Regions from separate parts of the Psychrobium sp. 1_MG-2023 genome, predicted to be linked through region 2. Evidence: predicted binding sites of a transcription regulator. Region 2 holds the regulator's gene; each other region holds the start of a gene.
What was found. The regulator FNR, encoded in region 2, switches genes on or off when oxygen is low (the NO sensors DNR and NnrR bind a similar motif). The targets are predictions, from matches to a motif close to TTGATCTAGATCAA.
Positions count from the first base shown of each region.

Region 1: a site for FNR is predicted at 1,290-1,303, ahead of Q8W26_RS12130 (universal stress protein). Genes of this name have one in related genera too.
Region 3: a site for FNR is predicted at 1,786-1,799, ahead of Q8W26_RS13165 (polysaccharide biosynthesis tyrosine autokinase). Genes of this name have one in related genera too.

Region 1 is NZ_JAUYVJ010000022.1:36,748-40,032, reverse strand. Features, by position in the region: gene Q8W26_RS12135 (tetratricopeptide repeat-containing diguanylate cyclase) at 1-1,265, shown strand, start outside; gene Q8W26_RS12130 (universal stress protein) at 1,427-1,864, shown strand; gene folX (dihydroneopterin triphosphate 2'-epimerase) at 1,868-2,230, opposite strand; gene Q8W26_RS12120 (AI-2E family transporter) at 2,352-3,285, shown strand, end outside.
Region 2 is NZ_JAUYVJ010000017.1:34,004-37,288, reverse strand. Features, by position in the region: gene Q8W26_RS10335 (heavy metal translocating P-type ATPase) at 1-238, shown strand, start outside; gene ccoS (cbb3-type cytochrome oxidase assembly protein CcoS) at 235-411, shown strand; gene Q8W26_RS10325 (sulfite exporter TauE/SafE family protein) at 422-1,117, shown strand; gene fnr (fumarate/nitrate reduction transcriptional regulator Fnr) at 1,187-1,918, shown strand; gene uspE (universal stress protein UspE) at 2,052-2,978, shown strand; gene ttcA (tRNA 2-thiocytidine(32) synthetase TtcA) at 3,075-3,285, shown strand, end outside.
Region 3 is NZ_JAUYVJ010000025.1:32,306-35,590, reverse strand. Features, by position in the region: gene Q8W26_RS13165 (polysaccharide biosynthesis tyrosine autokinase) at 1-1,696, opposite strand, end outside; gene Q8W26_RS13160 (low molecular weight protein-tyrosine-phosphatase) at 1,855-2,289, opposite strand; gene Q8W26_RS13155 (polysaccharide export protein) at 2,295-3,285, opposite strand, start outside.

The DNA.
Region 1 (3,285 bases), on a different contig from region 2:
TGGAGCTTTATAAAGAGGCGATAAAAACATTTAGTGACCATAAAATGACATTTGATGAGATGCGGGTACAAGATCTGCTTGGTTTAGTGTATCTGGAACAAAAGAAGTACCAGCAAGCAATCATTGCCTTTGAACGGGTATTAGCAATCTCAAAAACTTTTAATTCTAAAGCGCAAACATACTTGGCCTATTTTAACTTGTCAATTACATACAAAGAGTTAAAACAATTAGATAAGGCTTTCTCGCATTTTGAACTAGCACGGCCGCTACTTATTGAAGTTGATGATGTATTTACAAAAGGGACTCACCATTTAACAGAGGCTCAATTGTATATACATTTTGACAAGCCAATACTAGCGAAAGAGGCATTAGCCAATTCTCTAAAGTATTACAAAACCTTTAAAGTCGATGATATTTTGAGCTCTATGGTGGCTTATTACGATACCAACGCCGACTTGTTTGTGCTTACCAATAATTATGAACAGGCTTACCAAAATCAGAGCAAGGCTAGAAAATTAGCTGCAAGGTATAATAATGAAAATCGAGAAGAGGCTCGTTCAAAATATAAGGTCATGTTTGATACTGAGCAAGCTGAATTGAAAGCGAAATTCTTAAAGCAACAAGAACATTTAAACCAAGTTGAACTTGATAATATTAAGACAAAGAACCAACTACAGTTTTTATTAATTATTTCAGCATTGATTGCAATCGTGCTCTTGGGGTACTTCTTTTACCGTCAAGTGTTAACCAGCAAAACACTTAACAGATTAGCCAACTCAGACCCTTTAACTAGGTTAGCAAATCGTCGTTATATCTTTAATTACGCTAATATCGCTTTTAAACAGTCAATCATTGAACAAACATCGCTAGCTATTATTGTGTTTGACATTGATTACTTTAAAAAAGTGAATGACAGCTTTGGCCATACAGCAGGGGATGATGTGCTTGTCGAACTCGCTAAATTGGCATCAGAAATAGTTAGGAGCCAAGATAGTATCGCTCGGATCGGTGGAGAGGAGTTTCTGATTGTATTACCGCAAACGGAACGGCAACAAGCCATCGAAGTTGCAGAACGTATCAGAGAAGAAATTGAAAGGAAAACCATAAACTTTGATGATAGAAAGATTCAAGTCACTTCAAGCTTTGGTGTCGCGCAACGAACAACAACTGATACGGAGTTCTTAACGTTATTTAACCGAGCCGATATAGCCTTGTATCGCGCAAAAGATCACGGACGAAATCAAGTCATGGCTGACGATGTCTAATGCTGGCAATATTTAGAACGGATTTTGATATAGAACAAAGTTGGAGTGATTCACTACTTACTCCCTGCTAACTCAACTAAGAATCGACTACACTTTAGTTATATTATTAATTGATGGTCCTCGAAGGCGGTGTAATCAGGGGCAAAATTGAGAGGTGCAAGATGAGTTCCGGAAAATATATAGTTGGCGTTGATGGCAGTCAATGGAGTGAGCGAGCAGTTGAAAAGGCGGTACGTCTTGCTGGTGACACAGGCGCTCAAGTAAAAATATTGTATGTCCTTGACTGGTCCTCATTACAGCCGATCGTTGCTGAAGGCGTTGTTCCTCCACCTATTGATGCCAAAACAGAAGAGAAACGTATTTTTGAGGATGTTTTGCAGCCTTTGGTAGATAAGTACCAAGCTGGTAAAGTATCGGTTAGTACTGATCTGATTTGGGGGGAGCCTGTGGATGTACTTCATGAACAAATAAAACAAGAGCATGCCACAATGCTTTTTGTGGGGCGTCGAGGCCGCTCTCGCTTTGTCGATATTCTACTTGGCAGTGTTGCGAATAAATTGGCACACCGTGTCGGTGTGCCCATCGTGTTGGTTCCTTAGATGCTAAGCCTTATAGCTTAGTTGCAAAGAGACAGAGTCTGCGAACCTAAGTGCATGAGGTTTATCTATTTCGACCTCAGCATAGGTTACCCAATCGTGTTCACTGGCAATCGCGAGTACGTCATGAGTCATCTTTTCAAGTAAGCCAAAACGGTTGTTTTCAACAAGAGCAATTATTTTCTTTGTAATAGTGCGGTAATTGAGAGCATCGTCCATATTGTCACTTTGTTGCGCTTTGTCAGCAGGATAATGGATGACAACATTGATAATGACATCTTGGCGGTTGGCTATTTCATCATCGTTAATGCCAATGAATGTGCGTAAACGTAAATTTTTTATTCGAATAATAGCTAATTCACTACTCATGGGGCTTCCTTTTGTGTGTTATTGATTCTATTAACGCTGTTTGTTGTTGTTATTGCAACCATAACTGGTTAAATTACAGATAATTTCTTACTAGTGTGGTTTTATTGTGAAAAGTGCCCCCATGAGTTCTACCTTCAAAACGATGGTATTGTTAGCTGCAATTGTAATTGTACTGGCAGGAATAAAGGCAGCCAGTGTTGTATTAGTGCCTTTTTGTTTATCCGTATTTATTGCAATTATTTGTAATCCAATTTTATCTGCGTTGGTTAAACGCAATGTACCTAAAGGCGTTGCTATAACATCAATCATTGTAATTGTTGTCCTAGCAGGTATGTGGTTAACTAATCTAGTCGGTAAGGCTGTTAATGATTTCAGCAGCCAATTACCACTTTATCAGCAACAGCTGGGAGCACAATTTAGTGGTATTGCGCAGCAGTTAGCACAATACAACTTGCCGATCTCTGTTAATCAAGTGATTGAATATTTTGATCCAGGTGCAGCCATGGGGGTTGCAACTACGATTGTCGGCGGTTTTGGTGGGGTTATGGCTAACTTCTTCTTAATTTTGTTAACCGTTATTTTTATTCTAGCTGAAGCGGACACTTTTTCTCGTAAATTACACTTTGCGCTTGATGATCCTGACATGCGAATGGCACAAATTGATCAATTTCTAAGTTCAGTAAACCAGTATATCGCCATCAAAACAATGGTTAGTATTGCTACGGGCGTAGTGATAAGTTTAGCCCTCTGGCTTATTGGTCTGGATTATTGGGTGCTATGGGGTGTGTTAGCATTTTTGCTTAACTATATTCCTAATATCGGTTCGATCATTGCTGCGCTTCCTGCTGTTTTACTCGCTTTAGTTCAGCTTGGGCCTGCGTGGGCGGGCGGTGTTGTTGGCTTGTATGTCACAGTTAATCTAATCATGGGTAATGCGGTCGAACCCAGGTTCTTAGGCAAAGGGTTAGGTTTGTCTACTCTGGTTATTTTCTTATCACTGATATTTTGGGGCTGGTTATTAGGCACTGTCGGTATGTTGCTGTCAGTACCACTAA
Region 2 (3,285 bases):
TGCTGATATTGTCTTATTGCACGACGACCTTTCAAAGGTTGCTGATGCCATAGACCTCGCAAAGAAAGTCAAACGTATCATCATCCAAAACTTTTGCTGGGCATTAGGTTACAACCTAACCGCAGTCCCTTTTGCTTTGATTGGATTATTACCTCCTTGGTTAGCTGCCTTAGGTATGTCACTTAGTTCACTCATCGTAGTAGTTAACTCGTTACGTTTATTAAAGGTTAAATCATGAATATTATTCTACTTTTAATCCCTGTTGCTTTGATCATCGTCGTTATTGCGATTTATTTCTTTTTCTGGGCAGTCAAGAGTGACCAGTTTGAAGATTTAGACCGTCAAGGTTCAAATATCCTATTTGATGAAGACGACACATCGTCTAATAAAACAGACAACCCTAAACGCTAATGTAACTGCTATGTTTGATGCTACTGAATATGACTTTTATGCCGCTGTTATTGTCGGGCTGTTTAGCGCGGGTCATTGCTTTGGCATGTGTGGCGGCATCGTAGGTGCCTTTTCTAATAATCTGCCTTTACATCACCAGCATGCACTTAAGTATAAGTTACTCTACATATTAAGTTATAACTGTGGCCGAATCGTAAGCTATTGTATAGCCGGTGCTTTAATCGGCTATTCCTTTGGCTTTTTCGCGCTTAAATCAGCGATTTTTTTGCAAATCATCAAACTTTTCTCAGGTCTGATGTTGGTCGTCATAGGTCTTTATATCGGGCGTTGGCTTAATTTGGTTCAAAAAACAGAAGTTATTGGTAAACTTATCTGGCCACTGATTATGCCATTGGGCAAGCGATTCATCCCTTTTTCAACACCACTTTCTGCATTTCCTTTTGGTGTTATTTGGGGATGGTTACCATGCGGGCTTGTGTATACCACTCTTACTTGGGCAGCTGCTTCAGCGAACGCCACGTCTGGCGCTCAGATCATGCTGGGTTTTGGACTTGGCACGTTGCCAGCCTTGTTTGCTCTAGGTCTATTCTCAACCTACCTTAATCAATTACTTAGCCATGTTTGGTTTCGAACTGTTGGTGCTTTGTTAATAATCTGTTATGGGCTTAATATCACAATTACAAGTCTAAATATGTTAATAAATTGATCTCGCTCAATCGATTAATAAATGGTACTATCCTGTCAACTCAATTGTAAATCGGAAATCTAGTAAATTATGAGTTCTCAATCTTGTTCTGGAAGCAATAGCATTCACTGTCAAAACTGCAGTATGGCTGATTTATGTATTCCATTTACATTAAATGATACAGAAATGGGACAGCTTGATAACATCATCGAGCGAAAAAAACCGATTCAAAAAGGTGAACTGATCTGTAGTGCAGGTGAACCATTAAGTTCTCTTTATGCTATTCGTTCTGGAAGTTTTAAAAGCTATATAATAACACCTGATGGCCATGAGCAAGTCACGTCGTTTAATCTAGCGGGTGATATTGTTGGGTTTGATAGCATCGGCCGTGAAATACACCAAAGCTTTGCCGTCGCTTTAGAAACTTCAATGGTTTGTGAAATCCCATTTGATACAGTAGATCAACTCTCAGGTCGTATGCCCCGTCTACGTCAACAGATGCTACGCCTAATGAGTGATGAAATTCTTAACGATCAAACCATGTTGATGCTACTTAGCAAGCGGAGTGCTGAAGAGCGCTTAGCAACATTCATCGATAGTCTTGGTGACCGTCATGGTGAACGAGGTCTTTCTTCTAAAGAGTTTCGCTTAACGATGACACGTGGAGACATCGGTAACTACCTTGGTTTAACTGTTGAAACTATCTCTCGCTTATTAGGGCGCTTTCAAAAGAATAACCTGATTGAAGTCCAAGGTAAGTACATAACGATTGTTGACAAACAAGCTCTCGCTCAACTGAGTGGTGTGACAACCTCTTCATAAATATCTCTTCGCCAAAAGCCAGCCTCGCTGGCTTTTTTTGTCTATTTAACAAAAATTTGACCTAAACCATATTGTCTTAGTAACGATTCAAGCTATTATCAATAGTATATTAAAATAAACTATTGGTAGTCTTATGATGGAATACAAGAATATATTGGTGATGGTTGATCCAAGCAAACAAGAACAACCAAGCCTTGCACGAGCCGCATTCTTAGCCAGAAGTTATGGTGCGAAGATATCATTATTCCTATGTATCTATGATCTTTCGTATGAGATGACCTCTATGTTGTCACAAGATGAACGTGAAGCAATGCGTAGCGGTGTTGTAGAACAGCAAAGACAATGGCTTCTGGAATTAGCTGCACAGTATGATGATTTGACGATCGAAACAACGGTTTCTTGGTTTAATCGCCCTTTCGAAGCCGCTATTAAGCACGTTCAACAGCATCAAATTGACTTACTCGTCAAATCAACGCATAAGCATGACAAATTAAAGTCTGTGATTTTCACACCTACAGATTGGCACTTGTTACGCAAATCACCATGCGACGTCTTGTTAGTTAAAGAGCATGACTGGCCCGAAGACGGCCAAATTGTCACAGCAATTAATGCCGTATCAGAAGATGAAGATCATATTTATCTCAACCAAAAAGTCATGCAGCATGCAACTGATCTTGGGAAAGTCATCAATGGCAACGTCAAAGTTGTCAATAGCTTTCCAGGAACCCCAGTCAACATAGCAATTGAAATCCCTGAATTTAACACCCAAGAATATAATAGCTCGGTCTATAAGCATCACTTACAAGCAACAGAACAATTGGCGCAACAGTATGACCTTGCAACAAGCTGTTGTATCATCAAAGAAGGTTTAGCAGAGGATGTGATTCCCGAAGTAGCTAAAGAACTTGATGCTGAATTAGTGATTATCGGCACAATAGGCCGAACGGGATTATCAGCCGCGTTTATAGGCAATACTGCAGAGCATATCATTGATCAGATCGACTGTGACTTACTGGCTATCAAACCCGATGGTTTTGTTTCGCCAGTACAAAGTGATTAATATCGTAACAATCCGTTTATTTAAGCGGTAATTTTGCATTACTGAACTAGGTCGCATTATAATAGCGGCCTTTTTAACGCCGTGGTACCTAGATAAATGCAATCAAGCCCTGAACAACAATCAACTCAAGATAAAGCTAAACTAAAGAAGTTAGATAAACGTCTTTCTCGTCATGTTGGTAAAGCCATCAGTGATTTTAATATGATTGAAGACGGCGATAAAGTCATGGTCTGTTTATCTGGTGGTAAAGACAGTTACGCGCTATTAGATATTTTGTGCTCATTAAAAAAGCGAGCACCAATCCATT
Region 3 (3,285 bases), on a different contig from region 2:
CACCAGGAGAAGGGCCAGAAATGGCGATCACATTATTTTTTGCTTCCATCATTGCAAAGTGAAGACTGGTTCTTAAGCTACGTAACGCCTCAATGGATAAATCAGCAGGGTTATCTACAGCCAACACATTATGGGCTTGATGAACCTTTCTTTTTCGCCCTTTAACAAAACCAGTCAATTTATCTTGGTGAGTTGAGAAAGGGACACTTGCGTAAACAGGCATGCCGATTGCTTCAATTTCACTAGGATCTTCAACCCCTTTATGCAATGCCTTTTGTACTAATACAATTGCAATTGCAAACATGCCACCAAGCATTGTTGCCATTACGGCAATGAGCGATTTTTTTGGTTTAACGGGTTTAGTCGTATTGACTTCTGCAACGTCGATAATTCTTACATTACCAACGGTGCCAGCACGAACAATATCTAACTCTTGTACCTTACCCAATAACATCATGTAGATTTCATTACCCACTTCAACATCACGAGTTAAACGTAATAACTTTTGCTGTGTTTCAGGTAAGTCAGTGATCTTGTTCGCTAAATCATCACGCTGCTGTTGAACTGCGGCAATTTGTTGCACGATCCCTTGATAGTTCGGGTGATTGCGTTTGAACTTACGCGACATCGCTAAACGTTGTAAATCTAATTCTTGTAATTTTGTATCAAGCTCAACAATTTGCTCTAATATCCCTTGCGTTTCAAGCGTGATATTGACTGATTGTTGATCTTTTTGATAATCATTAAACAGTGCTTCTGAATGTTCGAGTTGTTTTTTAATCTCTGGTAGTTGCACCTCTAAAAAATCGAGGGACTTTTTCGCTTCAGCTGAGTTTCGTTCAACATTACGGCGTACATAAATTTCTGCAATTTTGTTTAATACACTTTCTGCGTAAGCAGCATCTTTATGCTGAAAGCTAAGGTTAACAATCCCCGAATCCTTCCCTTTTTCACTAGCGCCAATACCTGATTGCAAGCTAACAATGGTATTTAAACGATCATTGCGCTTAATGGTAAAAGTTGTACCAGCACGTGCGATAAGCTTTTTAACTGTTAGTGCATAATTGCTGTTAGAAAGCTCTTCACCAACACGACCTTTTAAAATAGCGCTACCGTCAGCATTTAATAAACTAAACTTATTCTCACCGTGGGCTAATAAAGTAAAGCCCCTTCCGATAGCATTTTTCGGTACATCAAAACGAAATACTTCAATTTTTTCACCACCCCAAGCATAACTAGATGCACCAAAACTCGGCAATGCAACATCGCCTTGTTCAACAGCCTGAAACTTTCTAAAGGTGCGACCACCAATCACGGGGAATAGGTTTGGTTCTGCCACGATGTTTAATTTTAATGCGTCAACAGCCTCGCCAATCACTGAGCGTGATTTTAACAGTTCAATTTCTGTGACTGATTTAGAACTGCTTTCAAACATTCCAGCCATGTCATCAAACCCAGGCACTGAGCCACCACTTTCCTCAACTTGAATCATTGCGGTTGCTTTATAAATAGGGGTTGATAATATCGCAATGGCGACACCAACAATGGCAAACACAGCTGTCACAGCAGCAATAAAAAATTTACGGTCAAGTAGCGCACCAAACAAGGCCATTAAATCAATTTCATTAGTTTGCTGAGTTTGCTTCGCTGATGAGGTTTGTGTTGCAGAAGTCGAGATATTTACATTTGCAGACATATTAGTTACTAGCTTTTTTATGATGTGCTATTAAACACTGAATTAATTTAACAAAAATTGCCTATTCTAGGTTAACTTGCAATTTTTGCTTGTTTGAGTTCAATACTCTTAGCTGATATACAGGCTTTTTTACTTTAAGTCTTTTTTACAAGAGCTTTTTATAAGTACTTTGTCCAAGCAGAGCAAGCTTGATCAATCAGCTTATAGACATACTCAAATTGCTCGTGGCTTTGACGATATGGGTCAGGGATCTCTGTGTCATTAACCCATTTCCCTAATAGAAAGGTCTTTCCGCGTGCTTGAGGATACTGACCTAATAAATCAGTTAAGTGTCGCTCTTCCATCACTAGAATTAGATCATTTTCAGCAATTAACGCTGAATTTAACTGACGTCCTTTGTGAGGGCTCATATCAATGTTATTACTTTGTGCAATACTTGATGCCGTAGGCTCTGCACCTTTATCAACCAACGCAGTTAAGCCCGCTGAGGATACATTAATGTGGCTATCAGTTAATTTATCTTTTAGTAGATACTCTGCGGTTGGGCTACGACAAATATTACCAGCGCAAACCACTAAGATTGAATTAAACATACCCATTAGAAAATATGTCCTCTGCTTTTTAATGTTGAAATATCATCTAGTGCCTGAATCGTAGGAACAAGCTGACTGATCAAACGGTTCCAACGTGCAATTGGTGCTGTTGTTACATAAACAATATCACGCGGTTGTAACTGGAACTGGTCAGCAAGCACTAGTGCCACGACGTTTTTAGCGTGTAGTTGATAGACATCAGCTATCACATCGCCCTCATTGTTCGCTTCTCGCTTACGTAATACAAACACACCGTTGGCATTGGCCGTTTGCTCTTTTAGGCCACCAACATCGCTCAATGCTTCAGCTAGGCTAAGTCCGTAGCGGTTGATTTCAATGCTACCGGCTTGATTAACATCACCTAACACAAAGACTTTTTGGTTGTCTGTTCGGTTGATATGAATAATATCACCGTGTTGAAGTAAGCGGTTTTGTGAAATGTCACCCTTGGCATAAAAATCATCTAATTTAATAATTTCAGTGTTGTTACCACGAGTAAATGTGACCGTGCGCCAATCTGCTTTTGGATTTAATCCACCCGCTTGATTGATTGCATCGATAAGCGTTAGTGGAATTTCTGTTATCGCATATGTGCCAGGCTTTTTCACTTCTCCGGTGACATAGGCTCGCTGGCTATTAAAGCCAACCACTTTAATATCAACTTGTGGTTTTTCGATAATCTTGCTTAGTTTTTTAACTAGCGTGTCGTGTAACTGGCTGATGGTTTTTCCGGCCGCCGGAATTTTAGCAGCGTAAGCATACGTAATCGTACCGTCAGCTTGAACCCTGAAACCATCAAATGCGGCTGTTCTTTGAACTGCCGCCGGAATGGTTAGTTCTGGGTGATCCCACACACCGATTGATAATACGTCACCAATGCCTAGTACATAATCATAATTGGATACATCGATGGTTGATGCTTTAGTCGTAACATTTTTTTCATTATCGTTTTTCAGCTGTTTGATCAATTGAGAATCGATAATCGAAATATTTACG